DNA from 4 places in the Sphingomonas crusticola genome. Region 4 is predicted to be linked to each of the others. Evidence: predicted binding sites of a transcription regulator. Region 4 holds the regulator's gene; each other region holds the start of a gene.
What was found. The regulator LexA, encoded in region 4, represses DNA repair genes until DNA is damaged. The targets are predictions, from matches to a motif close to GTTCCNCNCTTGTTCT.

Region 1: DX905_RS04335 (ribonucleoside-diphosphate reductase subunit alpha) is a predicted target of LexA. The motif match lies at 3,501-3,516, and genes of this name have one in related genera.
Region 2: DX905_RS00480 (ATP-dependent helicase) is a predicted target of LexA. The motif match lies at 1,798-1,813, and genes of this name have one in related genera.
Region 3: DX905_RS05530 (ImuA family protein) is a predicted target of LexA. The motif match lies at 2,071-2,086, and genes of this name have one in related genera.

The regions. Positions count from the first base shown of each region.
Region 1 is NZ_QTJP01000001.1:897,263-904,505, forward strand. Features, by position in the region: gene DX905_RS04310 (hypothetical protein) at 1-250, opposite strand, end outside; gene DX905_RS04315 (MBL fold metallo-hydrolase) at 412-1,560, opposite strand; gene DX905_RS04320 (helix-turn-helix transcriptional regulator) at 1,699-1,944, shown strand; gene DX905_RS04325 (hypothetical protein) at 1,949-2,458, shown strand; gene DX905_RS04330 (hypothetical protein) at 2,485-3,138, opposite strand; gene DX905_RS04335 (ribonucleoside-diphosphate reductase subunit alpha) at 3,534-5,435, shown strand; gene DX905_RS04340 (ferritin-like domain-containing protein) at 5,739-6,992, shown strand; gene DX905_RS04345 (alpha/beta hydrolase family protein) at 6,998-7,243, shown strand, end outside.
Region 2 is NZ_QTJP01000001.1:98,388-105,630, forward strand. Features, by position in the region: gene DX905_RS00480 (ATP-dependent helicase) at 1-1,794, opposite strand, end outside; gene DX905_RS15880 (hypothetical protein) at 2,029-2,340, shown strand; gene DX905_RS00490 (MFS transporter) at 2,433-3,704, shown strand; gene rsmD (16S rRNA (guanine(966)-N(2))-methyltransferase RsmD) at 3,658-4,212, opposite strand; gene DX905_RS00500 (pseudouridine synthase) at 4,216-5,118, opposite strand; gene DX905_RS00505 (serine hydrolase) at 5,222-6,205, shown strand; gene DX905_RS00510 (dicarboxylate/amino acid:cation symporter) at 6,206-7,243, opposite strand, start outside.
Region 3 is NZ_QTJP01000001.1:1,153,505-1,160,747, forward strand. Features, by position in the region: gene DX905_RS05520 (ammonium transporter) at 1-1,416, shown strand, start outside; gene DX905_RS05525 (protein tyrosine phosphatase family protein) at 1,550-1,978, opposite strand; gene DX905_RS05530 (ImuA family protein) at 2,089-2,847, shown strand; gene DX905_RS05535 (Y-family DNA polymerase) at 2,771-4,405, shown strand; gene DX905_RS05540 (error-prone DNA polymerase) at 4,402-7,243, shown strand, end outside.
Region 4 is NZ_QTJP01000001.1:1,757,968-1,765,210, forward strand. Features, by position in the region: gene DX905_RS08305 (alpha/beta hydrolase) at 1-547, opposite strand, end outside; gene DX905_RS08310 (DUF1697 domain-containing protein) at 668-1,183, opposite strand; gene DX905_RS08315 (VOC family protein) at 1,195-1,539, opposite strand; gene lexA (transcriptional repressor LexA) at 1,541-2,218, opposite strand; gene DX905_RS08325 (molybdopterin molybdotransferase MoeA) at 2,276-3,454, opposite strand; gene aac(6') (aminoglycoside 6'-N-acetyltransferase) at 3,451-3,891, opposite strand; gene moaC (cyclic pyranopterin monophosphate synthase MoaC) at 3,901-4,374, opposite strand; gene trpC (indole-3-glycerol phosphate synthase TrpC) at 4,371-5,165, opposite strand; gene trpD (anthranilate phosphoribosyltransferase) at 5,344-6,336, opposite strand; gene DX905_RS08350 (anthranilate synthase component II) at 6,333-6,920, opposite strand; gene DX905_RS08355 (autorepressor SdpR family transcription factor) at 7,048-7,243, shown strand, end outside.

The sequences.
Region 1 (7,243 bases), 860 kb from region 4:
CCGCTGCATCCACCAGCGTGAACGGCGGAACATAGTGGGAAAAGTCTACCGGATCCGAGGAGGCGACGAAGCGCAATGTCGACGTCAGCCCAGTGTCGGTGAGTATGGGCCGGTCGAGGTGAATGTCGACTTCATCGTTGCGATGGTAATTGCCGGTAAGAACGACGGCGGTCGGAAAGGCCAGGCTCCTATCGAGATAGAAGGCTTGGGGTAGCTCGAACCGCGTGAGAGGCGTCGGATTGTCAGCCATGATTGCTCCTGCACCGCTTCAATAACCGCGCCTGTTCCGGCATCGGATAGGCGGTGAAATGTAGGAGCGGGCTAGGTCACCTTGCTTGCGGCGGGCAGGACAAATTCGTGAATGGGCGAAAAGGCTAACGGGCGAGCGGCTGCCGCTCATCACGCCATCACTTAGCGCAGCGGCGCCACTTCCCAATTCTGACCGACCTCGATCGCGCGGAATCGCCCTCGCGCGATGCCGCGCGCCGCCAACGTCGCGTGCAACAGCTTCGGCGGATCGTACAGGCCTTCGCTCGACAGCTTGAACGTGCCCCAGTGCACCGCCAGCGCATTGGCCGCGCCCAGCTTCTGAAAGGCATCCACCGCCTCGACCGGGCCGATATGGTTGCCGCTCATCATCTCGCGCGGCTGGAATGCGCCGATCGGGATCAGCGCCAGGCGATAGGGGCCGTCCTTGGCATCTTCCACCGGCCAGCTGCCGTCGCCCGGGCCGGTGTCGCCCGCGAAGAAAAGATTACCGCCGGGCAAGGTCACCGCGAAACCGGACCACAAGGCGCGGTTCCTGTCCCTGATCCAGCGCGAGCCCCAATGATGAACGCGCTCGATCGTCACGGTGATTCCGGGCCGCACCTGGACTCGGCCGCCCCAGTCGCGTGCCACCGCCTGCACGCCGACGCTCTTCAGGATCGTGTCATTGCCCAGGCTGGTGACGATCAGCGGCCGGTCACGCGCCCATAGCCGCTTGAGCGTCGGCAGATCCATATGGTCCCAGTGATTATGGCTGACGAGCACAAGATCGATCTTCGGCAGATCGTCGAAGGCGATGCCCGGATCGCGCACCCGCTTCGGCCCGAGCAGTCCCCAGGGGCCTGCGCGCTCGGCGTAGATCGGATCGGTCAGGATGTTGATCCCACCCGCCTGCACCAGCACGGTCGAATGGCCGATCCAGGTGACGAACATGCGCTTGGGGTCGGCCTTGGCGACGCAGCGCGCCCAATTCTCAAGCGCGCGAGCCGGTTTGAGCGGGCAGGTCACCCCCGCGGACGCGGGATAGCCGGGCTGCGTCGCCACGTGCGCCGGCCAGGGCTCCTGGTCCTTGATCGTCATCATCCGCCACGCCATGCCGAGCGGCGTGCGCTTGCGCGCACCGCCGGTGCCCTGCTCACCGTCCGGATTGAAGAAACGCTGCCCGTCGAAATGGCCGCTGACCGGCCCGCGATAGTAGATGCGATCGAAGAAGGGCGGGATCACCACCGGCACCAGCAACAGCAGGATCAAGGTGGCGAGCAGCCCGCGCCAGATCCAGCTCCAGATACGCATCAGCACCGGCTTCATCGTGGCTGCACTAGCGCGCTACCAAAACAGGGCAATGGGCCAGTTAAAATAATCGGTCTCTTGACGTTCGGGCGAATCGTTGTGTAAACGCAATATATCGTCGTTCTGACCGATGGATGCTTAGTGATATACAACCGCATTGCCCTTTTCCGCGCCGAACGCGCCGTGTCACGGCGCGCCTTGGCGGAGGCGGTCGGCGTCAACAACCAGACGATCGGCTATCTCGAGCGCGGCGACTATAAGCCCAGCCTTGAGCTTGCGATGAAGATCGCCGCCTTCTTCGGTGTGCCGATCGAGCTGCTCTTTTCCTTCCAACCCTTCGAATCCGTCGCCGACGCGCTGCGCCGCGCGGCCGCGGTGGGAGAGTGATGCCATGACCTTGCTCGAGAAAATGGACCGCGCCGTCTACGCGACCGGCATCGACCGGCTAGTGTTCATGAAGGTGAAGCCGCGCACTCTGCGCTGGTCGCCTTTGCTGGTGATCGCGGCGATGGCCGTGGGCTATGTGCTGCTGGCACAGCCGATTCTCCCGCACGTTACGCACTTCATGGCAGGGGTAGGCCTCTTTTATGGAGGCTATCTCGGTGCGTTCATTTTCCGCATCTTCGGCCCGCGGATGGTGCCCTCTATCGATGGCCCGCTCGACGAACGCGAGTTGATGGTGAAGGCCCGTGCCGGTGCCGTGTCCAGCATCATCCTGACCGTGCTCGCAATGGCCGGCTGCTTCTACATGGCGGTCGCCGTCCCGCTCGGCGCCTGGCGCCCGCACGATCCCAATCATTGGGTCGCGCTCGCCTTTGCGTTTCAGGCCTGCTTCATGCTGCTGCCCACCCTGATCGCGAGCTGGCTCCAGCCACCCGCCGTAGCTGATGACGAGGACTGACCCGCTAAGACTCCGCTCGGTCATCGTCATGGCCGGAGGAACAGATGATCCACGCTCGGATCGCGCGCCAGCGCAGCCTCCACCCGCCTGCGCGCATCATAATAAGCCAGCCCCGGGTCGCGCGGATCTTTCGCCCGCAATTGCCGCGCCTGCGCGTCATCGACGGAGGAGGCGCCAGCGACATGATCGGCATAGCCCTCTACCTTCCAGTGCGGGAAAGCGATTGCCCGTGCCAGTCCGAAATGATCGGTGATCAGGATATGCGTCGTTTCATGCGCGAGCACGTCGTGCAGCGTGCGGATGCCGCCGATGGCGCGATGGTTGCGGGCGCGGTCCGCCGCCGGATCGGCATCGTTGACGACGATCAGGTTTCGCAGCGGCCGCCGGAATGCAACCGCGCCGCTCTGCTGAAGTGCGACCAGCCGCCAGCGCCAGCCGCCGCTTGTAAGGAAGATCAAGCGCGCGACAGGGCCCGTATAAAGGGGGCTTCGCGCCGCCAGCGCATCCGCCTCGTCGAGAATCGCGCCGAAATCGGCTGGCAGCGGTCGCTCTGACCGGACCACTGTCTGGCCGAAGCGCGCCTCATAGGGGAAACCCAGGACCTGCGGCGCGTAGGCGATCACCCCGGCCAGCGTCGCGATTGCCACCGCCGCCCGTTGGGCCATCTTGAATGTCGTCACATGTCCTCCACCCGTCGCCGAAGGTTCATGGGATCCACTGTAAGATCGCGCCCTGGCCCCTGCCTACCCAGTTCTTCGCACCCGCAGCGACGCGGCGAAAAACTGACTCTTTTGTGCCCGTCAAGCGGACAATCCGCTTTGTCATAAATTAAACATCTTGTGCGGATGAATCGGGAGTGACACTATCTGTTGTGTCGGGGCCAGGGGGCGCCGGCTTCAGATTGAGATTCACCGGAGCGATCACCATATCGTTTCCGGGAGAGCCCGCCCTGTGGAACATGGGGATGGAACGGGTTCGTGCGGTCTCGATCCTTGCCCCCTCTGGCGATGCGCTTAGCATCCGGGGGCAACGTCCCCCGAGTCGAACATTGGTGGAACGGGACAGGGGACAGGCGATGGACTTTTCGAGCAACAGCGAGCGGGAAGCGAACGATATGGCCACCCTTCTGGACGTTGCGGAAACCGCCGCGGCCGAGCCTGCCGCCACCGGCAGCAAGCGCCGCGACACGCCCTTCCCGCTCGACGTCGATCATTCGCGCGACGCGCTGCTCACCGAATTCGGCAAGGATACGCTGCGCGACCGCTATCTGCTCCCCGGCGAAAGCTATCAAGATCTGTTCGTGCGCGTCGCCTCGGCTTATGCCGACGATCAGGCGCATGCCCAGCGCGTCTACGATTATATCTCGCGCCTGTGGTTCATGCCCGCCACGCCGGTTCTCTCTAATGGCGGCACCGGGCGCGGCCTGCCCATCTCCTGCTTCCTCAATAGCGTCGACGACAGCCTCAACGGCATCGTCGACACCTGGAATGAGAATGTCTGGCTCGCCTCGCGCGGCGGCGGCATCGGCACCTATTGGGGTTCGGTGCGCGGCATCGGCGAGCCGGTCGGCCTCAACGGCAAGACCAGCGGCATCATCCCGTTCGTGCGCGTCATGGACAGCCTCACGCTCGCCATCAGCCAGGGCTCGCTGCGGCGCGGCTCGGCCGCGGTCTATCTCGACGTCGCCCATCCCGAGATCGAGGAATTCCTCGAGATCCGTAAGCCCTCCGGTGATTTCAACCGCAAGGCGCTCAACCTCCACCACGGCGTGCTGCTGACCGACGAGTTCATGGAAGCCGTGCGCAACGGCACGACCTTCGATCTCAAGTCGCCCAAGGACGGCTCGAAGCGCGGCGAAGTCGATGCCCGCTCGCTCTTCCAGAAGCTGGTCGAGACCCGGCTCGCCACCGGAGAACCCTATATCGTCTTCGCCGACACCGTGAACCGCGCCATGCCCAAGCATCATCGCGATGCCGGCCTCAAGGTCTCGACCTCCAACCTCTGCTCGGAGATCACGCTGCCGACCGGACGCGACCAATATGGCGAGGCGCGCACCGCCGTCTGCTGCCTGTCGTCCTTGAGCCTCGAGACGTGGGACGAGTGGAAGGACGAGAAGGGCTTCATCGAGGATGTGATGCGCTTCCTCGACAATGTCCTGCAGGATTTCATCGACCGCGCCGAGCCGGGCATGGAGCGCGCGCGCTATTCGGCGGAGCGCGAGCGTTCGGTCGGCCTCGGCGTGATGGGCTTCCACTCCTTCCTCCAGGCGCGCAACCTGCCGTTCGAAGGCGCGATGGCCAAGAGCTGGAACATGCGCATCTTCAAGCATATCCAGGCGCAGGTTAACGAAGCCTCGATGCATCTCGCCACGGAGCGCGGGCCTTGCCCCGATGCCGCCGACATGGGCGTAATGGAGCGGTTCAGCTGCAAGACCGCGATCGCGCCGACCGCCTCGATCAGCATCATCTGTGGCGGCACTTCGGCCTGCATCGAGCCGATCCCGGCCAATATCTATACCCATAAGACCTTGTCGGGCAGCTTCTCGATCAAGAATCCTTATCTCGAGAAACTGCTGATCGAGAAGTCGAAGAACAGCGACGCGGTGTGGAACACGATCCTCGAGCAAGGCGGCTCGGTCCAGCATCTCGATTTCCTCACGACCGAGGAAAAGGACATCTTCAAGACCAGCTTCGAGATCGACCAGCGCTGGCTGATCGAACTTGCCGCCGATCGCACGCCCTATATCGACCAGGCCCAGTCCCTGAACCTGTTCATCCCGGCCGACGTCGAGAAATGGGATCTGCTGATGCTGCACTTCCGCGCGTGGGAGCTCGGCATCAAGTCGCTTTACTATCTGCGCTCCAAGTCGATCCAGCGCGCCGGTTTCGCCGGCGGCGTCGAAGCCGACAACACGCCCGAGCTTCGCCAGATCGAGGTCGAAGCCAAGGATTATGACGAGTGTCTGGCCTGCCAATAATCCCCCGGATTCTCGGCTGATCGGCCGGCGCTCTGGCCTGAAGTCACCGACACGACCCTCACCCCGGCGCAGGGCTCCCCGCAACTAGTACTTTGCGGGGGCCCGCAGGCCGGGTCCATTCCGCGGCTAGGCTTGAGCCGATTATAGGCGCGCCTGCGGCCCGATCGACGCCAGCCTTCGCCGCAGACGGTCGTGAAGGGCATCCCAAAGGCAACGCCGTACGGAACATCGACCGGGCGCCCGCGCCCGCCCGATAATCCGTGGGCGGGCGGGCCCATTCACGCGCTCGCTCGTTGAGCGCGAATGTCAGAGAGCCGTGAATTGCACCAGACGCCCGAGCCGGAGATCGTCGTCGGCTCGCGCGAGCAACTTCTGCACCTCCTCGCGGAAGCGGCCGAGATCGAGCACACGTTGATGTGCAGCTATCTCTACGCGGTCTTCAGTCTCAAGCGCGCCGGCGAAGCCGGGGTCGGCGAGACCGAGGGCGCGGCGCTGGAGCGCTGGCGCAAGGCGATCCTCAACGTCGCGATCGAGGAGATGGGGCATCTCGCGATGGTGGCGAACCTCACCGTCGCGGTCGGCGGCCGTCCGCATTTCGGGCGGCCCAATTTCCCGGTCGCCCCCGGCTATTTCCCCTCCGGCGTCGCGGTCCGGCTGACCGGCTTCAACGCCGAGACACTGGATCACTTCATCTTCCTCGAACGGCCGCAAGGGGTCGAGGGCGCGGATAGCGCGGAATTCGAGCAAGACGATTATCGCCGCGAGCAGGCCCGTCCCGGGCTGATGCCGAGCGCGCAGGATTATGCGACCATCGGCTATCTCTACGAAGCGATCCGGTCGAACCTCGGCGCGCTCGATCGTGAGCTCGGCCGCGACGGACTGTTCGTCAGCGGGACCGCGGGCCAGATCGGCCGCGATGTGCTCGATCTCAAGGGCATCGAGCCGATCAGCGATCTGGCCGGCGCGCTGGCGGCGATCGACGTGATCGTCGAACAGGGGGAGGGTTCCGCGGCCGACCGCGAGGAATCGCACTATCGCAGTTTCCTCGGGATCAGGGACGAGTTGGAGGAGCTGACGCGTCAGGATCCCAGCTTCGTGCCCGCCTGGCCAGTCGCCGACAGCCCGGTATTGCGCCAGCCGCCCGAGCCCGAGGGCAAGGTTTTCGTCGATCATCCGGAAGCCGTCACGCTGCTCGATTTCGCCTGCGCCACCTACGGTTTGCTGCTGCGTTGCCTGGTTCAATGCTTTGCCCGTCCCGAAACTGAAGGGGCCGCGCCTAATGCGCTGATGGGGGCAGCGATCGAACTGATGCACGTCCTTGGCGAAACTGCCACCGCGTTGGCGCGCATTCCTGCCACTACGGGACACAACGGCGTCAATGCCGGCATGACCTTCACCATGCTGCGCGGCGTCGAGCCGTTGCTTCACGGCTCGGTCGAGCGGCGACTGCTGGTGGAGCGCGCCGTCGCCTTGTCCAACGCTGCCGGCGCACAAAGCGCGAAGGTCCGCGATGCGCTTACGCGAGCCTCGGACAGCCTTAGGGGCCTGGGCGGTTGATCGACGTGGCCGCCGCCGCCGAAGCGTCGATGTGCGCCATCCCCGATGCCCTGCTCCGCGACCCGCCGCCCGATCCGACCGCGCCGGCGCAGAGCTTGGCCCAGGCGATCCCGAGCGGCGGCGTCAACCTCAACGCGGTCCTCTACACCGCCAGCGGGCAAGGGCCGCACCCGACGATTCTGCTGCTCCACGGTTTGCCCGGCAATGAGCAGAATATCGATCTCGCCCAGTCTGCCCGGCGCGCCGGATGG
Region 2 (7,243 bases), 1.7 Mb from region 4:
GCGTTCTTCCTCCAGGCTGGCGGTGCCGCCCTCGTCCAGCGAACGCTGCGAGGGGAACACGCCTTCCTCCCACCCGACCAGGAACACCGTGTCATATTCCAGCCCCTTGGCGGCGTGGATCGTCATGATCGTCACCTTCGCCTCGTCGGCGTTGGCGTCATTGTCCATCACCAGGCTGACATGCTCCAGGAAAGCGCCGAGCGTCTCATATTCCTCCATCGCGCGTGCCAGCTCGGTGAGGTTCTCCAGGCGGCCCGCGGCCTCGGCCGAACGCTCCGCCTGCAGCATCGCGGTATAGCCGCTTTCGTCGAGCATGATCCGCGCCAGCTCGGCATGCGGCAGCTCGCCCAGTTTGGCGCGCCAGCGCGCGATGTCGCCGATCAGATTGCCGAGCGCGCGCCGCGCCTGCGGGGTCAGCTCATCGGTGTCGAGGATGCGCGCGGCGGCGTGGGTGAGGGGGAGGCCCTCGGCGCGCGCCAATTGGTGGAGCTTGGTCACCGCCTTGTCGCCGATGCCGCGCTTGGGCGTGTTGACGATCCGCTCGAAGGCGAGGTCGTCCGCCGGCTGGGCGATCACGCGCAGATAAGCGAGCGCGTCGCGGATCTCGGCGCGCTCGTAGAAGCGGAAGCCGCCGACGATGCGGTACGGCATGCCGATCGCGATGAAGCGGTCCTCGAACTCGCGCGTCTGGAACTGGGCGCGCACCAGGATCGCGACCTGGTCGAGCCTGGTGCCGGCGCGCTGCGCGCTTTCGATCTCCTCGCCGATGCGGCGCGCTTCCTCCGGCCCGTCCCACACGCCGATCACGCGTACCTTCTCGCCGGCTTCTTCCTCGGTCCACAAGGTCTTGCCGAGCCGCCCGCCATTATGCGCGATCACGCCCGATGCGGCGGCGAGGATGTGCGGGGTCGAACGGTAATTCTGCTCGAGCTTGATCACCTTGGCGCCCGGGAAATCGCGCTCGAAGCGTAGGATGTTGGCCACCTCGGCGCCGCGCCAGGAATAGATCGACTGGTCGTCGTCGCCCACGCAGCAGATATTCTTGCGCTCCTGCGCCAGCAGCCGCAGCCACAGATATTGGCTGGCATTGGTGTCCTGATATTCATCGACCAATATGTAGCGGAAGCGCTGCTGATATCGCTCCAGCACGTCGCGATGCGTCTTCAGGATGACGAGCATATGCAGCAACAGATCGCCGAAATCGCAGGCGTTCACCGCCTTCAGCCGCGTCTGGTAGGCAGCGTATAATTCCTGGCCGCGGCCGTTGGCGAACGCCTCGCTCTCGGCAGCGTCGATCTCGGCCGGCGTCCAGCCGCGATTCTTCCAGCGATCGATGAGTCCGGCGAGCGCGCGCGCGGTCCAGCGTTTCTCATCGAGATCGGCGGCCATGATCAATTGCTTGAGCAGGCGAAGCTGATCGTCCGTGTCGAGGATCGTGAAATTGCTCTGCAGGCCGACCAGCTCGGCATGGCGGCGCAACATCTTTGCGGCGACCGAATGGAAGGTGCCGAGCCACGGCATCCCCTCGACCGCCTCGCCCATGATCCGCCCGACGCGCTCGCGCATCTCGCGCGCCGCCTTGTTGGTGAACGTCACCGCGAGGATCTCACTCGGCCAGGCGCGCCGCGTCGCGATCAGATGCGCCAGCCGCGCCGTCAGCGCCGCCGTCTTGCCCGTGCCGGCCCCCGCCAGCACCAGCACCGGCCCGTCGGTCGTCAGCACCGCCTCACGCTGCGGCGGGTTCAATCCGCGCAGATAAGGCGGGTCGTTAGGGGAGGGGGCGGGGAGACTCACCAGCGAACAGGTAGGGAACGGCAGCGCCCGGGGCAACCTTCGCGGCACCGCTACCGGAAACGCGCCTTTCCGAAAAACTCCGCCTTGAACCGCGAAGACCACTTCGGCCCGTTCCTGCCACGGATCGCTTCGGAGGCGGAACTTTCCGGCGACAACACCGTACCTGCCATGCCGATCCGCGCCGGAAACGCGCGGGCAACGGGCGCAATCGCCCGGCAAGCAAGGAGTCATTCCATGAAGGCAACTTTTCTGATCGCCGCTTCGCTGATCGTCGGGACCGCCGCGATCGCACAGACCACCACCACGCCCGACGCCTCGGCACCGGCCACGACGCAGACGGACAGCAGCATGAGCACGCAGACCGCGCCGGCCGATGCCAGCACGACCACCGCGCCTGCGGCCGACACTACGGCGGCACCAGCGCCGAGCGCCGGCATGAACGCCATGCCGACCCCGACGACGGCCGACATGTCGAGCTACCCGGCCTGCTCTCGCACCGTGCACGACCATTGCGTCCAGCATGAAGGCCGCGCTCGCCGCCGCTAAGACCATGAATCGGCGCGCGTGCGGTTGACCGCCGCCGCCGGCCAAGCCAATCCCCACTCCCGACGGCATCGAGCCGCTGTGGGAGTGGGGATATGACAGGTGCGGCAAGGCCTTCGACACGGCGCGTGCTGGTCGCGAGCCTGGTCGGGACCGGTATCGAATTCTACGATTTCTACGTCTACACCACCGCTGCGGCTTTGGTGTTCGGGCAACTCTTTTTCCCGACCGCGTCGCCCACCGCGCAACAGATGTTGTCCTTCGCCACTATCGGCGTGGCTTTCGTCGCCCGCCCGCTGGGCTCGATCTTCTTCGGCCATTTCGGCGACCGCGTCGGCCGCAAGTCGACCCTCGTCGCCTCGCTGCTGACGATGGGCATCTCCACTACGCTCGTCGCCTTTCTGCCGACTTATCTCACCGCCGGCTGGATCGCGGCCCTGTTCCTGTGCGTGCTGCGTTTCGGTCAAGGCTTCGGCCTCGGTGGGGAATGGGGCGGGGCGGCCCTGCTCGCGGTCGAGAACGCGCCCCCAGGCTACCGCGCACGCTATGGTATGTTCCCCCAACTCGGTGCACCCGCCGGCTTCATCGCCGCCAACGGCCTGTTCCTCATCCTCGCGGCCACGCTCACGCCCGCGCAATTCCACGATTGGGGCTGGCGTGTCCCGTTCGCTTTGTCGGCCTTGCTGGTCGGTGTCGGATTATGGATCCGGCTTAAGTTGGCGGAGACCCCCGAATTCGCGGCCTCGCTGGCCGAAGCGCCGCCGCCCGCCATCCCGCTCGGCGAATTGCTGTCGCGCCATTTCAGCGCGCTCGCGACCGGTACGATCGGCGCAATCGCCTGCTTCGCGCTTTACTACGTCGCGACCGCCTTCGCGCTCGGTTATGGCACCAGGACGCTGGGCTATTCGATGGAGCAATTCCTCGGCGTCCAGCTCGGCGCGATCCTATTCATGGCCGCGGGTATCTACGCCGCCGCGTGGTTCGCCGATAAGCATTTCGACGAGCGCCGCGTCCTGATGGCGGGCTGCGTCGGCACGATGTTCGCCGGGCTGCTGATGGGCCCGCTGATGGGCTCGGGTTCGCTGCTTTTGGTGTTCGTCTTCCTGGCACTGGCGCTGACGATGATGGGCTTCGTCTACGGGCCGCTCGGCGCATGGCTGCCGAGCCTGTTTCCGGCGCGCGTGCGCTATACCGGCGTGTCGATGGCATTCAATGTCGCCGGCGTTCTCGGCGGCGGGCTTACCCCGACCGTCGCTCAGGTGCTCGTGAAGCATGGTGGGCTGACGTCGGTCGGTCTCTATTGCAGCGGTGCCGCCCTGATCAGTCTGGTTGCGCTATTTGCGCTCGGGCGAGCACGGAAAGCTTAGCCTGGCCGTATTTGCGCTCGGTCTCGAGCGTCCAGCCTTCGGCGGTCACGGTCTCGTCCTTGTGCGTCTCGACCGTCGCCACGGCCGTTTCGCTCGCCCAGCCCAGCCGCGTCAGCCGCTCGATCAGCGCGCCTGCGCCGCCGCTGCCGTAAGGCGGGTCGAACAGCAGCAGATCGTAGGCACGCCGCGACGGCCCGAGCGACGCGACCGGGCTGGCGATGACATCCGCCCGCGCATCCAGCATCGCGATATTGGCCTTGATCGCCTTCACCGCCTCGCGATCATGATCGACGAAGGTGCAACTCGCCGCCCCGCGCGACATCGCCTCCAGCCCGAGCGCGCCCGTGCCCGCAAAGATATCCGCCACCGCCAGACCTTCGAACGATCCAAGCCGGCTGGTCAAGATCGAGAACAGCGCCTCGCGCGTGCGATCGCCGGTCGGCCGCGTAGTCTCGCCCGAAGGCGCGCGCAGCACCCGCCCGCGCCACTGACCTGCAACGATACGCATCGGTCAGGCCTTGCCCTTGGACGGCGCCGGCCCGGTTCGGCGTTGCGGACGGCCACGCCGTCCGCCGGGTAGCGGGGCAGGGGCGCCCGCTCGCTTGACCGAGGCCGGCGGCTTGGGGCCGGGCTTCGGGCCCGCGCCCGGATTCTTGAGCGTTGCCCGGAACTGGGCGAGATCGTGCTGGCGGACCTCGCCGACTTCGCCCGCCGGCAAATCGTCGAGGATGAAGGGGCCGTAGGCGGTCCGGATCAGCCGGCTGACCTGCAGCCCCAGATGCTCCAGCACCCGACGTACTTCGCGATTCTTGCCTTCACGCAGCCGCAGCTCGACCCAGACATTGGCGCCGGTTCGCCGCTCGAGATTGGCGTCGATGGATCCGTAGCGCACGCCCTCAATCTCGATGCCGTCGATCAGATCTTCGAGCTGCGCCTGGCTGACATTGCCGTAAGCGCGGGCGCGATAGGCACGCTCGACCCCGACCGATGGCAATTCGAGCTGGCGCTTCAGCTCGCCGTCGGTGGTGAGGAGCAGCAGCCCTTCGGTGTTCAAGTCGAGCCGGCCGACCGGCACGACCCGCGGCAGATCCCGCGGCAATTTGTCGTAGATGGTGGGGCGGCCCTTTGGGTCGCGCTCGGCGGTCAGCAGGCCGGCGGGCTTGTGATAGAGGAACAGGCGCGCCGCGGTGGGTGCCGCGACCGGTTGGCCGTCGACGGTCACGCCCTGGAGAGAGGTCACGATCGTCGCCGGGGTTTCAATCGGCTTGCCGTCGATCGCGATCCGTCGTGCCTCGATCATTCGCTCGATCTCGCGACGCGAGGCGACGCCGGCGCGCGCGAGCAATTTGGCGATCCGCTGCGGCTCGCGCCCAGGGCGGGGGGCAGGGTTGGTTTCGGGTGGGGACTGGGACACGTCGCGCTTCTAGACCATCGCGGCGCAGGCTTCCCACAAAAAGCTTGCGGCCATGACGATTCGTCGATTCTGTGGAGGTAGGTAACGGCGACGGAGTGTCTGAGTGAGCGTATCGAAGTGGCATCGGTTAAGCGCCCTGGCCTTGCTGACCACGTTCGCGCTCCCGCTCCCGCTCAGCGCGCAGGTCCCGGCGGCCGCCGCATTTCCCACGCTCGCCGAGCAGCTCGCCACGATCGCTGCCGGTGGCAACGGCCGGATCGGGATCGCCGCGACCGATCTCGATACAGGCGAGAGCTTCACCTATGCCGCCCGCGACCCGTTCCCGATGGCAAGCACGGTCAAGGTCGCGATCGCCGCGACCTATCTCGCCGGCGTCGATCGGAGGCGCTTCGATCTCGATCAATTGTATCGGCGGGGTGGAACCGTGCTTACCGCACGCCGCCTGATCGAACTGATGCTGATCCGCAGCGACAATGGCGCCGCCGACATCTTGCTGCAGGCCGTCGGCGGGACGCAGGCAGTAAACAATTGGCTGAACCGCGCCGGCATCCGCGGCCAGCGCATGGACCGCACGATCGCGCGGCTCGTGCTCGACGATCGCGGTCGCCCCAGCCGGCGCGTCGCCGCGAATCTCCCGCAGACCCCGCAGGAGGTGGCGCAATCCGCGACGCTGACCGACGATGGCGAGGTCAATCCGGCCTTCGTCGGCGATGCGCGCGATACCTCCACGCCCACGGCCATGGTCGGGCTGCTGGCCAAGCTGCACCAGGGCGTGCTGCTGAGCCCGGACAGCACGCGCTATCTGTTCGAAGTCATGGGGCGCTGCGTCACCGGCCCGCACCGTATCAAGGGCATGCTGCCCGCCGGCACGCCGGTCGCGCACAAGACGGGCACGCTCGCAGGCGTGTCGGACGATGTCGGCATCGTCAGCCTGCCGAACGGCCATCGCCTCGCGCTGGCCATCTTCGCCAAAGGCATGCGCTCGGAATGGGAGCGCGATCGCAGCATCGCTCAGCTCGCGCGGTTGCTCTACGATCGATTCAGCGCGGTCGGCCTGCCCAAGTTGAGCTGGGGAACGGCGCCCTGATCAGCCGGCCGTAATCGCGGCCGGCTTCGATTTGCCAAGCACGCCTTCCCATTTGGCGACCAGCGTCGAGGCAACCGCATTGCCAATGACGTTGGTGCCGGTTCGTCCCATGTCGAGGAATTGGTCGACCGCCAGGATCAGCAGCAAACCCGCCTCGGGAATATGGAAGGTGGCAAGCGTCGAGGAGATCACGACCAGGCTCGCGCGCGGCACGCTGGCGATGCCTTTCGACGTGACCATCAGCAGCAACAGCATCGTCGCCTGCTGCATGAAGGAGAGGTGGATGCCGTAGGCCTGCGCGATGAACATGGTCGCGAAGCTGCAATACATCATCGAACCGTCGAGGTTGAACGAGTAGCCGAGCGGCAGCACGAAGCCGGCGACGCGGGGAGGCACGCCGAAATCCTCGAGCGCCTCGAGCGTGCGCGGAAAGGCAGCCTCGGAGGAGGCAGTTGAGAAAGCGATCAGGAACGGCGCGCGGATGAAGCGGAATAGGTCCTTGGCGCGCCCGGTCCCGACCGCGATGACGGCCACGCCGAACAGAAATGCCCACAGCACGGCCAACGCAAGATAGAAGCCGCCCATGAAATAGCCGAAGGTCCACAATATGCCGAGACCTTCCTTGAAGACCGCGCTCGTCACCGCTGCGAACACGGCGATCGGAGCCAGGCGCATGACGTAATCGGTGATCTTGAGCATGAGCTGGGCGACGGCATCCACGGCCCGCACCAGCGGCGCCGCCTTCTCGCCGATCGCGGTTGCCGCGACGCCGGCGAAAACGGCGAACACGACGATCTGCAAAATGGCGTTCTTGGCGAGTGCGTCGAACAGCGAACTCGGCACCAGATCGAGGATGAAATCCTTGAGCATGAAATGCGCCTGGGCGACGCCGTTCGCCTCATTCACCGGCGGCAGCGGCAAGCCGAGTCCGGCTCCCGGCTTGATGACGTTGACGAACAACAGGCCGAGCGTGATCGAGACGAGACTGGCGACGAGGAACCAGCCGATCGTGCGCGCACCCATACGTCCCAGGGCAGA
Region 3 (7,243 bases), 600 kb from region 4:
GTCGCAGCGCTCATGTCCCACCCCGCGCTCGCGCAGGCCGCAGCAGCGCCTGCCGCCGCCTCGCCCGTTCCGGCCGCGACCGTCAACAAGGGCGACACCGCCTGGATGCTGGTCGCCTCCTTGCTCGTGCTGATGATGTCGGTACCGGGCCTCGCGCTGTTCTACGGCGGCCTCGTCCGCACCAAGAACATGCTTTCGATCCTCACCCAGGTGTTGGTGATCGTGTGCATGGTCGCGGTGATTTGGGTCACCTGGGGCTATTCGGAAACCTTTACCAGCAGCGGCAGCCCCTTCGTCGGCGGCCTGTCCAAGCTGTTCCTGAAGGGCGTCGATGCCAATGCGCAGGCGGCAACCTTCTCCAACGGCGTCTATATTCCCGAGCTCGTTTACGTCTGCTTCCAGATGACCTTCGCCTGTATCACGCCGGCGCTGATCGTCGGCAGCTTCGCCGAGCGCGTGAAATTCTCGCCGCTGATGCTGTTCGTCGCCCTGTGGGTCACGCTGGTCTATTTCCCGATCGCACACATGGTGTGGTTCTGGGGCGGCCCAGACGCCATCGCGAACGCGGCGCTGCAGGGCAAGGCTGCGCTCGACGCCGTCAATGGCGACGTGGGCTTCCTGTTCGGTATGGGCGCGCTCGACTTTGCCGGCGGCACCGTGGTGCACATCAATGCCGGTATCGCGGGCCTCGTCGGTTGCCTGTATTTCGGCAAGCGTATCGGTTATCCGCGTGAGCCGATGCCGCCGCACTCGCTGACCATGACGATGATCGGCGCCTCCCTGCTGTGGGTGGGCTGGTTCGGCTTCAACGCCGGTTCCAACCTCGAATCCAATGGCGTCACCGGCGTTGCCTTCATGAACACCTTCATTGCTACTGCCGCAGCCGGCCTCTCGTGGGTGCTGGTCGAGCAGGTCGTGAAGGGCAAGCCGTCGCTGCTCGGTGCGGCTTCGGGTGTGGTCGCCGGCCTGGTGGCCGTCACACCGGCGTCGGGTTTTGCCGGGACGATGGGTTCAGTCATCCTCGGTCTGATCGTATCGCCGATCTGCTTCTTCTTCGTCAGCACGGTGAAGACTAAGCTTGGCTATGACGACACGCTCGACGTGTTCGGCATCCACTGCATCGGCGGCATCATCGGGGCGCTCGCCACCGGCATCCTCGTCGACCCGGCGCTGGGTGGCCAGGGCATCGCCGATTATGCCTCGCAGCCTGGTACGGCCGTGTTCGGTTACACCAGCTACGGAGCGCAGCTGTTCATCCAGGCCAAGGCGGTGATCGTCACCCTGCTGTGGTCGGGTATAGGCTCCTTCATCCTCTTCTTCGCCATCGACAAGACGTGGGGCATGCGTGTCACGCCGGAAGTCGAGCATGAAGGCCTCGACATCGCCGAACATGGCGAGCGGGCCTACCACTATTGACGAGATCGGGGTGGGCTTCGGCCCGCCCCTCCAGGGGTTCCTCCTGCGAACGACTGGCCGGCGGAGAAATCCGCCGGCCTCTTTTTTGTGGCGGGGTTGACCAGGCCTGAAACGATCAGGTGGGCGCAAAGCCCTATTCGATCGGATAAGGCTTGGTCAGGATCGGGCGGATCGAGTTCAGGTCATAACCCGCCCCCGCTGCCTTCGCGATCAGCGCTTCGCCTTCGTCGCCCAGCCGATTGCGCGCCAGCGCCCACAGGAAGGTGGAACGCGTCCCCGAACGGCAGAAGGCCAACACCGGCCCATCCGCCTTCTCCAGCGTGTCCGCCATCGCCGCGATCTGCCATTCGGCGAAGCCCGAATGATCCACCGGGATCGCGACATAGGTCAGGCCCGCCTCGTGAGCCGCCGCTTCGATCTCGGCGCTATCCGGCTGGCCCGGCTGCTCGTCATCAGGGCGGTTGTTGATGATGGTGGTGAAACCCTGCGCCTTGGCGGTGGCGATATCGTCCGGTTCGATCTGGCCGAACACCGAGATCGACGAGTCGAGCGTGCGGAACATGGGCCTCTCCCTGTGGCTAGCGGCGTCCTCATAGCCAGCTTGGCTCCTGCGGAACAGCCGCGCTTGACTCCCGTTGAGTGTCAGCGAAAATGAGAACATATAGAGAACTGATGACGTGCGAGTCGCAACCCCTTCCTGCGCCACAGCGCCCTACCGGCCTTATGCCGGACATCGGCTTTGCACAGGCGGCGCCGGTCCGCTTCGCGCTGGGCGCAGCGCCGCTGGATGCCGCGCTGGGCGGCGGATTGGCCAATGCGCGCCTGCACGAACTCTGGCCTGCTACCGTCGAGGATGCGCCGAGCACGGCCGGCTTCGCGCTGATGCTGGCGCTCAGGGCCAGTGGGAATTCCGGCACCATCGTCTGGATCGAGCAGGAGCGCGGGCGCCAGGGCGCGCTTTACCCGCCCGGCCTGATGGAGCTTGGGATCGATCCCGCGCGCATCCTGTTCGTCACCACGCCCGACGAGAAGAGCCTGCTGCGCGCCGCCGGCGATGTCGTGCGCTCGCCGGCGGCGGCGGTGGCCGTGATCGCGCCCGCGGATTCGGCGCGGCTGCTCGATCTTACCGCCAGCCGCCGGCTCACTTTATTTGCCGAGCGATCGGGCACGACCGCGATCCTGCTACGCACCACCGATCCGCAGGCGCCGTCCGCCGCGACCACGCGCTGGCGGGTGGCGTCATGCCTGTCCCAGGCGCTGGAAGCCAATGCCCCCGGCGCGCCTGCCTTTGCGCTCGACCTGATCCGCCAGCGCGGCGGCGCCCCGTCCGCCGGCTGGCGGCTGGAGTGGGATCGTGACCGTGCCTGCTTCGCGCCGCTATCTCGCCTTGTGGCTGTCGATGATGGCGGAGGATATCTGGCGGCTGGATAATGATCTCCTCCCCGGCACGGGGAGGGGGACCGCCGCCGAAGGCGGTGGTGGAGGGGCAATCTGGAGCGTCCCCCAATTGCCCTCCACCATCGCTGCGCAATGCCCCCCCTCCCGAGCAGATGCCGGGGAAGACCCGCCCATCGTTTTCGTCGAGAAGCTCAACAATGCGATGCGGCTGACCGCCTTGTCGCGCGCGGCACTCAAGCTTGGCCTCACCCCCTCCCTCACCCTCGCCGACGCCCGCGCGCGGGTGCCCGACCTGATGGCGCTGGATCGCGATCATCAGGCCGAGGCGCGCCTGCTCGCGCGCATCGTCGCCGGCTGCGCGCGATATACGCCGATGGCCGCGGCCGCGCCGCCCGATGGCGCGATCCTCGACATTACCGGTTGCCTCCATGGTTATGACGGCGAGCAAGGTCTCAAGACCGATCTCGCTGCACGACTGGCGGAGGGTGGCATCACCGCCCGGCTCGCCTTCGGCGACACGCCGGAACAGGCGCGCGCGCTCGCCCGTTTCGGCCGCGACGGCGGCGATCCGCTCGCCTTGCGGGTCGAGGCGCTTGAGGTCGATCCGGCGGTGACGCTCGCGCTACGCCGCGCCGGGCTGAAGACGATCGGCGCGCTCGCCTCCCGGCCGCGCCGGATGCTGGCGGCGCGGTTCGGCGATCTGGCCATCCGCCTCGCCCGCCTGCTTGGCGAGCAGGATCGCCACATCACGCCCGAACGGCCCTTGCCGCCGGTGTTCGCGCTGCGCCGCTTCGCCGAGCCGATCGCACGGGTCGAGGATGCGCTCGCCTGTCTGGAGGAACTCGGCAACGAGATCGCTACCGTCCTGCTCGAACGCCATCAGGGCGGACGACGCTTCATCGCGCGCTTGTTCCGCAGCGACGGGGCCATCGCCATGGTCGAGATCGCCACCGGCCAGCCGACGCGCGATCCCGCTTTGCTCGGCCGCCTGTTCCGCGAGCGGATCGATGCACTAGCCGATCCGATCGACCCTGGTTTCGGCTTCGATCTGATCCGGCTCGACGTGCCCGCCACCGAGCCGCTGGCGGCGCGCCAGGACAATTATACCGCCCCCGCCCGCCACGACGAGAAGATGGCCGAACTGGTCGATCGCCTGTCCGTCCGCCTCGGGGCGCGACGCATCTATCGCGCGCGGCTGGAGAATAGCCACATCCCCGAATGCGCCTCGGCCCCGTGTGCGCCGGCTTCGTCACATGCCTGGGAAGCCCCGCCCGCCGACGAGCCACCGCTGCGCCCACTGCGCTTGCTCGATCCGCCGCAGTCGGTCGGCGCGGTGGTATCGGAAGTGCCGGACGGCCCCCCTAAGCGCTTTACCTGGCGCGGCCAGACCTATGCGATCGCGCGCTGGGAAGGCCCGGAACGGATCGCCGCCGAATGGTGGCGCCGCCGCGACCGTGCCGGCCGGCCGCGCGATTATTACCGGGTCGAAGATGCCGACGGTCACCGATTCTGGTTGTTCCGCCACGGCCTGCATGCGTCCGGCGGCGCGGGCGAACAACCGGGCTGGTATATCCACGGCCTGTTCGCATGAGCACGGCGGCCTATGTCGAGCTGGCGGCGGCCAGCAATTTCTCGTTCCTATATGGCGCAAGCCACGGCAGCGACATGCTCGCCCGCGCGCTGGAACTGGGGCATAGCGGACTAGGTATCGCCGATCGCAATACGGTCGCGGGCGTGGTGCGCGTGTGGCAGGCGCTCAAGGATAACCGGAAAAAACTCCCGCACGACGCAACACTGCGCGATTTCAAGCTCGTCACCGGTACGCGGCTGATCTTCGCCGACGGCACCCCCGACATCATCGCCTATCCCGAGACCCGCTATGGTTGGGGCCGGCTGTGCCGCTTGCTCTCCACCGGTAATATGCGCGCCGACAAGGGCGATTGCGTATTGTCCTTGGGCGACCTGCTCGAACATTTGGGTGATCTGCTGCTGATCGTCCTCCCGGAAAGCACACGCCGCGAAGGCGAAGGGATGGCCCGCAGGCTGGACAAGCAGACTCAACTGCCTCCTGATGTTCGCGACGAAAGCTCCATTTTCCCGTTCCCTGTCGAAGGCCGGGGTCCAGCCCCGTCAGCAAATCCGCGCGGCAGCGCGGGCGCGGCTTTGGTCGCTCCCTTGGCAGAGCCGGACCCCGGCCTTCGCCGGGGAACGGCTAATAATGACAATGTTATCGCTTTCCCCGCCCGTGGTCCGACGGAAAGTCGGGACGCCCTGACCCGGACGCTCGCCACCCTGCGCACCGTGGCCTTCGATCGGGTGTGGTTGGGCGCAGCGATGCGCCGTTCCGGCTCCGATCACCGCGGTCTTGCCAAATTGGCAAAGCTCGCTCGCACCGCGCAGGTACCTTTGCTCGCGATCAACGATGCGCTCTACGCCACGCCCGAAGATCGTCCCCTGCAGGACGTGCTCACCGCGATCCGGCTTGGGATTAGCGTGAATGAAGGTGGCAAGAAGTTTGAAGCCAATGCCGAGCGCCACCTCAAAGACCCTGCCGAGATGGCGCGGTTGTTCCGCAATCATCCCGAAGCGATCACGGAAACCTCACGCTTCCACGCGCGCATCCGCTTCGACCTGAAGGATCTGCGTTACGAATATCCGCACGAGCCGGTACCGCCCGGCTGGAAGCCGATACGGTGGCTCAAGCGGCTGGTCGGCAAGGCCGCGGGCAAGAAATGGCCGGAGGGCCTGCCCTCCAAGGTTCGCACGATGCTCCAGGAAGAGTTCTCGCTAATCGAGAAGCAGGACATCCCTTATTATTTCCTGACGGTCCACGATCTGGTGCGCTTCGCCCGGCGTCAGAAACCTCCGATCCTGTGCCAGGGGCGCGGCTCGGCCGCCAATTCGATGGTCTGTTATCTGCTCGGCATAACCTCAATCGATCCGGCCGAGCATAATCTGCTCTTCTCTCGCTTCCTGTCCGCCGAGCGCGCCGAGCCGCCCGATATCGACGTCGATTTCGAGCATGAGCGGCGCGAAGAGGTGATGCAATATATCTACCGGCGCTATGGCCGCCATCGCGCCGGCATCGTCGCTACCGTCATCCATTATCGTTCGCGCTCGGCCGTGCGCGAGGTCGGCAAAGCGCTGGGTTTAACCGAGGACGTCACCACCCGGCTGGTCAGCACAGTGTGGGGCAGCTTTTCCAACAAGATGGAGCAGGCGCGCTTCCACGAGACCGGCTTCAGCCTCGACAATCCGGAGATTGAGCGGCTCCACCATTTCGTCGGCCGCCTGCTTGACGCCCCCTTCCCACGCCATCTCTCGCAGCATGTCGGCGGCTATGTCCTGACCGAATATCGGCTGGATGAGACGGTACCGATCCATCACGCCGCGATGGCGGATCGCACCTTCATCGAATGGGACAAGGACGATATCGACGCGCTTGGCCTGATGAAGGTCGATGTCCTCGCGCTTGGCATGCTGACCTGCTTGAGCAAGGCGTTCAACCTGATCCACGCCAGTGACGGCCCCGATTATACGCTCGCCTCCCTGCCGCCTGAGGATCCGGCCACTTATAAGATGCTCCAGAAAGGCGACAGTATCGGCGTCTTCCAGGTCGAAAGTCGGGCTCAGATGAATATGCTGCCGCGGCTGATGCCGAAGGAATTTTACGATCTGGTGGTGCAGGTCGCGATCGTGCGGCCCGGCCCGATCCAGGGCGACATGGTCCACCCTTATCTGCGCCGGCGAGCCGGGCTGGAAAAAGCTGAATTCCCCTCGCCCGATCCAGCGCATGGCCCTGCCGATGAGCTGCGCGAGCTGCTCGGAAGGACATATGGTGTGCCGCTTTTCCAGGAACAGGCAATGAAGCTCGCCATCACTGCCGCCGAGTTCACGCCGGAGGAAGCCAATCAGTTACGGCGCGCCATGGCCACATTCCGTCATGTTGGCGGCATGCATAATTTCCGCGAAAAAATGGTCGATGGCATGACCCGGCGTGGATACCAGCGTGATTTTGCCGAACGTTGCTACCGCCAGATCGAAGGCTTTGGCAGCTACGGTTTCCCGGAAAGCCATGCGCTGAGCTTCGCCTTGCTGGTCTATGCCTCGGCTTTCATCAAGAAACATTATCCAGCCGCTTTCTGCGCTGCCCTGCTCAATTCGCAGCCAATGGGCTTCTACGCACCCGCGCAGATTGTCGGCGACGCGCGGGAGAATGAAGTCGACGTGCGCGAGATCGATGTTTCCTCCAGCGACTGGGACAACCTCCTCGAGCCAGACCATGGTCAGTACGCGGTGCGGTTGGGGTTTCGCCAGATCGACGGTTTCAAGGAGGATTGGGCCAGGGCGATCATGGATTGCCGGCCAACGCTCCCCGAAAAGAACCGTACCAGCGCGCAACGGATTGAAGCGCTCGCCCGCGCCGCCC
Region 4 (7,243 bases):
CGACTGGCTCGTAGACGGAAGCCGCATGGCGAACGGCGAGCGATGCGGCAACATGGCCGCCCGCGGAAAAGCCCATTACTGCCACCCGCTCGGGATTGATCTGAAAACCGGCCGCATGCGCGCGGACCAGCCGGATCGCGCGCTGCGCATCCTGCAGCGGCACGTCGGCGCGATGCGCCCAGCCGCCGCCCGGCAGGCGATACCGCAGCACGAAGGCGGTGATGCCGCGTGCATTCAGCCAGCGTGCGGTCTCGTAGCCCTCCTTGTCGGTAACCACGAGGTGATAGCCGCCCCCGGGCACGAGGAGCACCGCATTGCCGTTCGGTCGTTGAGGGCGGAACACGGTGATGGTGGGACGCGCAATCTGCTCGGCATAGCGATCGTGCGGCTGGCCTGCGGTCGCACGCTCGATAAAGCGCTCCGGCGGCAGGGTGGCCGGGGCGCCGGGCGGCAATGCCGGCCACAGCGGCAGGATCTCGGTCGGATCACCGGGAACTGGGCCGGCCGCCACCCCCACCGATGCGCTCGCCGCAGCAAGAATCAGCACGTTTCTCCGGTCTATCAAGACGCCTCTCTCTTTTCGGGGAGAATGACGGCGTAACCCGGTCGAGGCAATAAGACGGTGCGGGGCGCCGCGCATTCCCCGGACTGGATGTCCGCGACGGACTTAGCCGAGCGCGGCCGCCATTTCCGCCAGCTTGGCAATGGTGTTCATGTTGCGCGCTGTACCGGTTTTGGCGGCCGGGATCGCCAGCCGCGAGTCCGCCATGCCGTCGCCGTAGAAAATGTAGATTGCGCGCTTGCCCAGCCGCATCTCCTCATCCTTGACGTTCTTGGCGCTCGCGAGAGCATCGCCTGGGATCGGTTGGTCCACGAACAACGCAACCGTGCGATTGCCCGGCTTGTCGGCAAACGGATTGTGCGCGAGCGTTTCCGCCATTTCCGCCGCCGTTCTGACCAGCACACCCACGCGCTTGCCGGCATAGGCTTCAAGCGGGGCCTCGATCGACGCGCGCACGGCCGCTTCGGATTTGTCGCTGGTGAAGACAACATTACCGCTGGCGATATAGGTGCGCACCTGCGCCAGACCGGCCGCCTCGCACATGGCCTTCAGTTCCGTCATCGGCAGCTTGCCGGTGCCGCCGACATTCACCGCACGCAATAGGGCGACATAGGCAGTCACTTTTGCCTCCCTCAATCGGGTTTGTGCGCCGCCAGTTCGTTGCCGTCGGGATCGCGGAAATGGAAGCGGTGCCCGCCGGGGAAAGCGAAGATCGGCCGGGTGACCGCGCCGCCCGCCGCCTCGACCGCAGCCAGCGCCGCCTCCAGATCCGCGACCTGGATCACGATCAGCGGCGCCTGCGTCTGTTCGGCCGGGTCCGCTTGCAGCCCGATATCGACGTCACCCGTCAAGGTGCACGCATAGGTCGGGCCGAAGCCGGTCATGGTCCAGCCGAAGGCCGCGCTATAAAAGGCCTGTGCCGCGGTGACGTCCGCAACGGGCAGCTCCAGAAAGTCCGGACGCGGCAGATCGGCCATGTCAGTAGCGCCGCAGCAGGCCGGCGAGTTTGCCCTGGATCCGCACCTGACCCGGACGATAACGCTGCGGATCGTAGCTGCGATTGGCCGGATCGAGCCGGATCATCGAGCCTTCGTGGCGGAAATATTTGAGCGTCGCTTCGCTATCGTCGATCAACGCGACCACGATCTCGCCGTCGCGTGCGCTCTCAGCCTTGCGCACCAAAGCATAATCGCCGTCGAGGATGCCCGCCTCGACCATCGAATCGCCCGAAACCTCCAGCGCATAATGTTCGCCCGGCCCGAGCAGCGCCGCCGGCACCGACAGGCTATTCTGCCCCTCGAGCGCCTCGATCGGCATGCCCGCGGCGATGCGGCCGTGCAGCGGCAGTTCGAGCACGTCGTTGGCGGCAGGCGGCATCACGCGCGACGGCGGGGTCGCGACATTCGCCTTGGCCGGGGTCGCCGTTCCGGTCGTCTTGATCTGATCGGGCAGGCGCAGGATTTCGAGCGCACGTGCACGATTGGGCAGACGGCGGATGAAATTGCGCTCTTCCAATGCCGAGATCAGGCGATGAACGCCCGACTTGGATTTAAGGTCGAGCGCGTCCTTCATCTCCTCGAACGAGGGCGACACTCCCGTCTCGTTGAGACGGTCGTTGATGAAGCAGAGCAGCTCATGTTGCTTGCGGGTCAGCACAGCGTTTCCCCTAGGAAGGAACGTACAGGGAACGTGTAGGAAACGTTGTGATATCTGTCAAGCGACGCGCAGAATATCCACAAGTTCATCCACAGCGGCAGGATGTGCGCCGGCCGGGCGAACGATCAATGCGTCGGCCAGTGTCAGCGCTGCGACGGCACCGCTGTCCTGCCTGGAGAGGGGGCGGGCACGGCCATCGACCATGATCGCGCGAATATAATCGTCGCGCTGGCCGACCGCCGGCAGCGGGGCATCGAGCGGCACGGGGGCGGTTTTGGGGATCGGATCGCGCGCGCCGCCGAGGTGGGCGAGCAAGGGCAGCAGGAAAAGATGGGCAGTCACGAATGCCGACATCGGGTTGCCGGGCAGTCCCAGCACGAGCGCTCCGCCCAGCCGTCCGGCGAACAGCGGCTTGCCCGGCCGCATCGCGATCTTCCAGAAGTCGAGCGCGGCCCCCGCCTCGAGCAGCGCCGGGCGCACCAGATCATGATCGCCGACCGATGCACCGCCAATCGTGACGATGATGTCGGCCTCATGCCCGGTCAGGGCGGCTACGAGGGCATCGAGCCGGTCCGGCACCAGCCCCGCATCTATAACATCGGCAACGTCGGCGATCATGGCCTGCAGCATCACGCCGTTCGATGCCGGAAGCATCACGCCTTCGGCCGGCGCGCCGGGTGGAACCAGCTCGTCTCCCGTTGAGATCAGGGTCACACGCGGGCGACGCCGGACCGCCAGGCTGCCGTGACCGCCCATCGCCGCCGCGGCGATGCGCCCCGCCGTGAGCCGCTCGCCCGCCGAGACCAATGCGGCGCCCTCGAAGAAATCCGATCCGCGGCAACGAACATGCGCGCCCTGGCGTGGCGGTCCTTCCCCCGCCAATTGCAACAGGTCCGCATCGCGGACGGCTTCCTCCTGGATCAGGACGGTGTCGGCGCCCTGTGGCATCGGCGCGCCGGTGAAGATTCGGGCCGCTTCGCCCACGTCCACAGCGCGATCGCTTCCGGCGCCGGCCCGGCTTTCGCCGACCATCTGCCACGGCCCGGGAAGATCGGCGAAGCGGATGGCATAGCCGTCCATCGCAGAGAGATCGGCAGCGGGTTGCGTGCGGCGCGCGACGACGTCTTCGGCGGCCCAGCGGCCGGCCGCCTCGACCAGAGCCAGCGTCTCGATCGGCAGCGGCGGCGCCAGCGCCAATAGCCGCGCCTGGGCCTCCGCGACCGGCAGCAGGTTCATGCCAGCGCCTGCCGGAAATAGACGACGCGCTCGGTCTCGATGAACCCCAAGGCCGCGTGAAAGGCGTGGCTGGCGCGATTTTCGAGCAGCGCGTCGGATGCATATTCGCGACATCCTTGCCGATGAGCCCAGGCGATCACTGCCTCGTTGAGCTGGCGGCCAACGCCCTGCCGCCGCACATGCGGCGCTACATAGATGCCCTCCAGAAAGGCGACGGGCGAGGTTTCGCAGCCGTTGACATAATCGTGGCGGATGGAGGCTTCCGCGAAGCCGACCACGGCGCTTTCGTCGAGCGCGAGCCAGGCGAGCTTGCCTGCCCCGGGATCGACCAGGATGGCATCGATTTCCTCAGCCATCGCTCCGGCATCCTCGTCCGGCCATAAAGCGAGGCGCAGCGCCAGCCATGCGTCGCGCGTTGCGTGCGATGCGCCTTCTATCCGCACGGCTTAGCCCTCCGCGTGCCAGTCCCCGGATCGGCCGCCCGATTTGGCGAGCAACCGTACCGGACCGATGACCATGCTGCGGTCGATCGCCTTGGCCATGTCGTAGAGCGTCAGCAACGCGACCGACACGGCGGTAAGCGCCTCCATCTCCACGCCCGTCTGTCCGGTGGTCGCAACGGTCGCGCTGCAATCCACGCCGGTGTCGGCAAAACTCAGTTCAACGCTGACCGAGGAAATCGGCAGCGGATGGCACAGCGGGATCAGCTCGGACGTGCGCTTCGCCGCCATGATCCCGGCGACGCGCGCGACGGCGAGCGCATCGCCCTTGGCGAGTGCTCCCGCCTTCATCGCCGACAGCGCCTGTTCGGACATGGCAATATGGCCCACCGCCGTGGCTTCGCGTCGCGTTACATCCTTGGCCGAGACGTCGACCATGTGCGCAGCACCCGCCTCGTCGAGGTGAGTCAGCCTTGTCATGCCGCCAACAAGGCGCGCGTCGCCGCCTCGACATCCGGTTGCCGCATCAGGCTCTCGCCGACCAGAAATGCGCGTACGCCGTGCGCGGCCATCGCTTCCAGATCGGCATGGCTGGCGATGCCGCTTTCCGCGACGAACAAGCATTCTGGGGGAGCGCGCGCGACCAACTCATAGGTCCGCGCGAAATCGACCGAGAAATCGCGCAAATCGCGATTATTGGCTCCGATCAGGCGGGAACGAAGCCGCAGCGCGCGCTCCAGTTCGCTTGCATCGTGAACTTCCACCAGCACGTCCATTCCGCGCTCGATCGCGGCTGACTCGATTTCCACCATTTGGCCGTCGTCAAGCGCGGCGACGATGATCAGGATCGCGTCGGCGCCCAAAGCGCGCGCCTCCGCCACCTGCCATGGATCGATCATGAAATCCTTGCGCAGGCACGGCAGCGAACAAGCGGCGCGGGCCGCGACGAGAAAGGCATCCGCACCCTGAAAATAAGGTTGGTCGGTCAGCACCGACAGACAGGCGGCACCGCCAGCCTCATAAGCGCGGGCATGGGCCGGCGGATCGAAGTCGGCGCGGATCAACCCCTTGGAAGGAGACGCCTTCTTGATCTCGGCGATCAGCGCATAGCCGTTGGCAGCCTTCGCTTCGAGCGCCGCGCGGAAGCCGCGCGGGCCGAATTGCGTGGTGGCAGCGGCGTCGAGATCCGCGATCGTGCGGCGGGACTTACCAATGGCGACATGATCCCGCTTCGCGGCCAGGATTTCGGTCAGTCGGTTGGTTTGGGTCATACCCCAAAGCCCCGCTCATGCTCGGTAGAGACCGAATAGGCGCGTGAGCACCGTATCGAGGGTTCGTATCGAAGCACACTCCCGCGCCCGTCCTTCGATAGGGGCTCTCGATACGCTGCTGACGCAGCTACTCGATCCCTGCTCAGGATGAACGGAGAGGAAAGAATGTCGCGGACCATCAAAACGCGATCCAGCAGTTGAGGAGGGCGTTGGCGAGGCCCTTGTCGATCGCTTCGGCCGCTTCCGCCACGCCTTCGCGCAAGTCCGTCGCCGCGCCCGCGACGACCAGGGCAGCGCCGGCATTGAGCAGCACCGCGTCGCGATAGGCGCTCGGCTCGCCCTGCAGCAGCGCGCGCAAGGCGGCGGCGTTGTAGGCCGCATCGCCACCGCGGATCGCATCCAGCCCGTGACGTTCCAGCCCGGCATCCTCGGGTGAAATCGTCGTCCCGATCGAGCACAGCCCCACCGCTACCGCGCGGCTTGGTCCTGCGATCGAAAGCTCGTCAAGGCTCTCCTCGCCCGACACGACCAATGCGGCCTCCGTGCCAAGCAGGTCGAGCGCCTCGGCGACGGTGGCAAGATAATCGACCCGCGCGACGCCGACCAATTGCCGCGTCACCCGCGCCGGATTGGCGAGCGGCCCGACAATGTTGAAGATCGTGCGCCGCCCGATCGCCTTGCGGATCGGCGCCAGCCGGCCAAGCGCGGGATGATGCTTTTGCGCGAACAGGAAGGCGATGCCGAGATCGGCGAGGCTCTCCTCCGCCCGCGCCGAGGCGCGGTCGAGATCAAGGCCGAGCGCCTCCAGCGTGTCGGCCGCGCCCGCCTTCGAGGAGGCGGCACGATTGCCATGCTTGGCGACCGGCACGTCGCAGGCCGCCACCACGATCGCCACTGCCGTCGAGATGTTGAGGCTGTGCGCGCCGTCGCCACCGGTGCCGCACACGTCGATCGCGCCCTCGGGAGCGCGTACCTCGATCATGCGGGCCCGCAGCGCACGGGCGGCAGCGGCGATCTCGACGCTCGTCTCTTCGCGGATCGTCATCGCGGTCAGGAATTCGGCGACCGCCTGGTCGTCCACCTTGCCGTCGAGAATGTCGGCGAACGCCTGTTCAGCCGTCTCATGCTCCAACGGCGAGCCCGGGTCGGGCAGGAGCGCCAGCGTGGTCATGCGCGTGCGACCGCCTTCATCCCTGCCAGCGCCATGAAATTGGCCAGCAAATCGTGGCCATATTCGGTCGCAATGCTCTCGGGGTGGAATTGCACGCCGTGGATCGGCAAAGTCGCGTGACGGAAGCCCATCACCGTACCATCGTCGGTATGCGCATTGGCGATCAGCGTGCCGGGCGCGCCTTCCACCACCAGCGAATGATAGCGCGTCGCGGTGAACGGTGTCGGGATATTGGCGAACACGCCGCTATTATCGTGCAGCACAGGCGAGGTCTTGCCGTGCATCAGCGCCTTGGCCCGCACCACCGTGCCGCCGAAATGCTGCCCGATCGCCTGGTGACCCAGGCACACGCCGAGCAGGGGTTTGTTCTGGTCGGCGCAAGCCTCGACCAGCTCCAGGCTGATCCCCGCTTCGTTGGGCGTGCACGGGCCGGGAGAGATCAGGAAGGCCTGTGCGCCGGACGACATCGCCTGGCCGACGCCGATCGAGTCGTTACGCACCACCTCTACCTCGGCGCCGAGCTCCTGCAGGTAATGAACCAGGTTCCAGGTGAAGCTGTCATAATTGTCGATGACGAGGATCATGGCCGCGAGGTAGGCGGCGCCTTCGGCGAAGGCAACCGAGAGAGGGTTGGGGCCGACGAAGCCGCGCTTCACCCCGGGAACTGCAAAACGCTTGACGATAGTTCGATGATTAGCTAACTGTCTTATCATGAGCAGCGTGTTCAAGGCATTGTCCGACCCCACCCGCCGTCGGGTGCTGCAGCTCCTGCGCAAGGGGCCGCTCAGCGCCGGCGAGCTTAGCGAGCAGTTCGACGTCTCCAAGCCGACCATGTCGGCCCATTTCGCCGTGCTGAAGGAGGCCGATCTGGTCCACGCCGAGAAGACCGGCAAATCGGTCATCTACC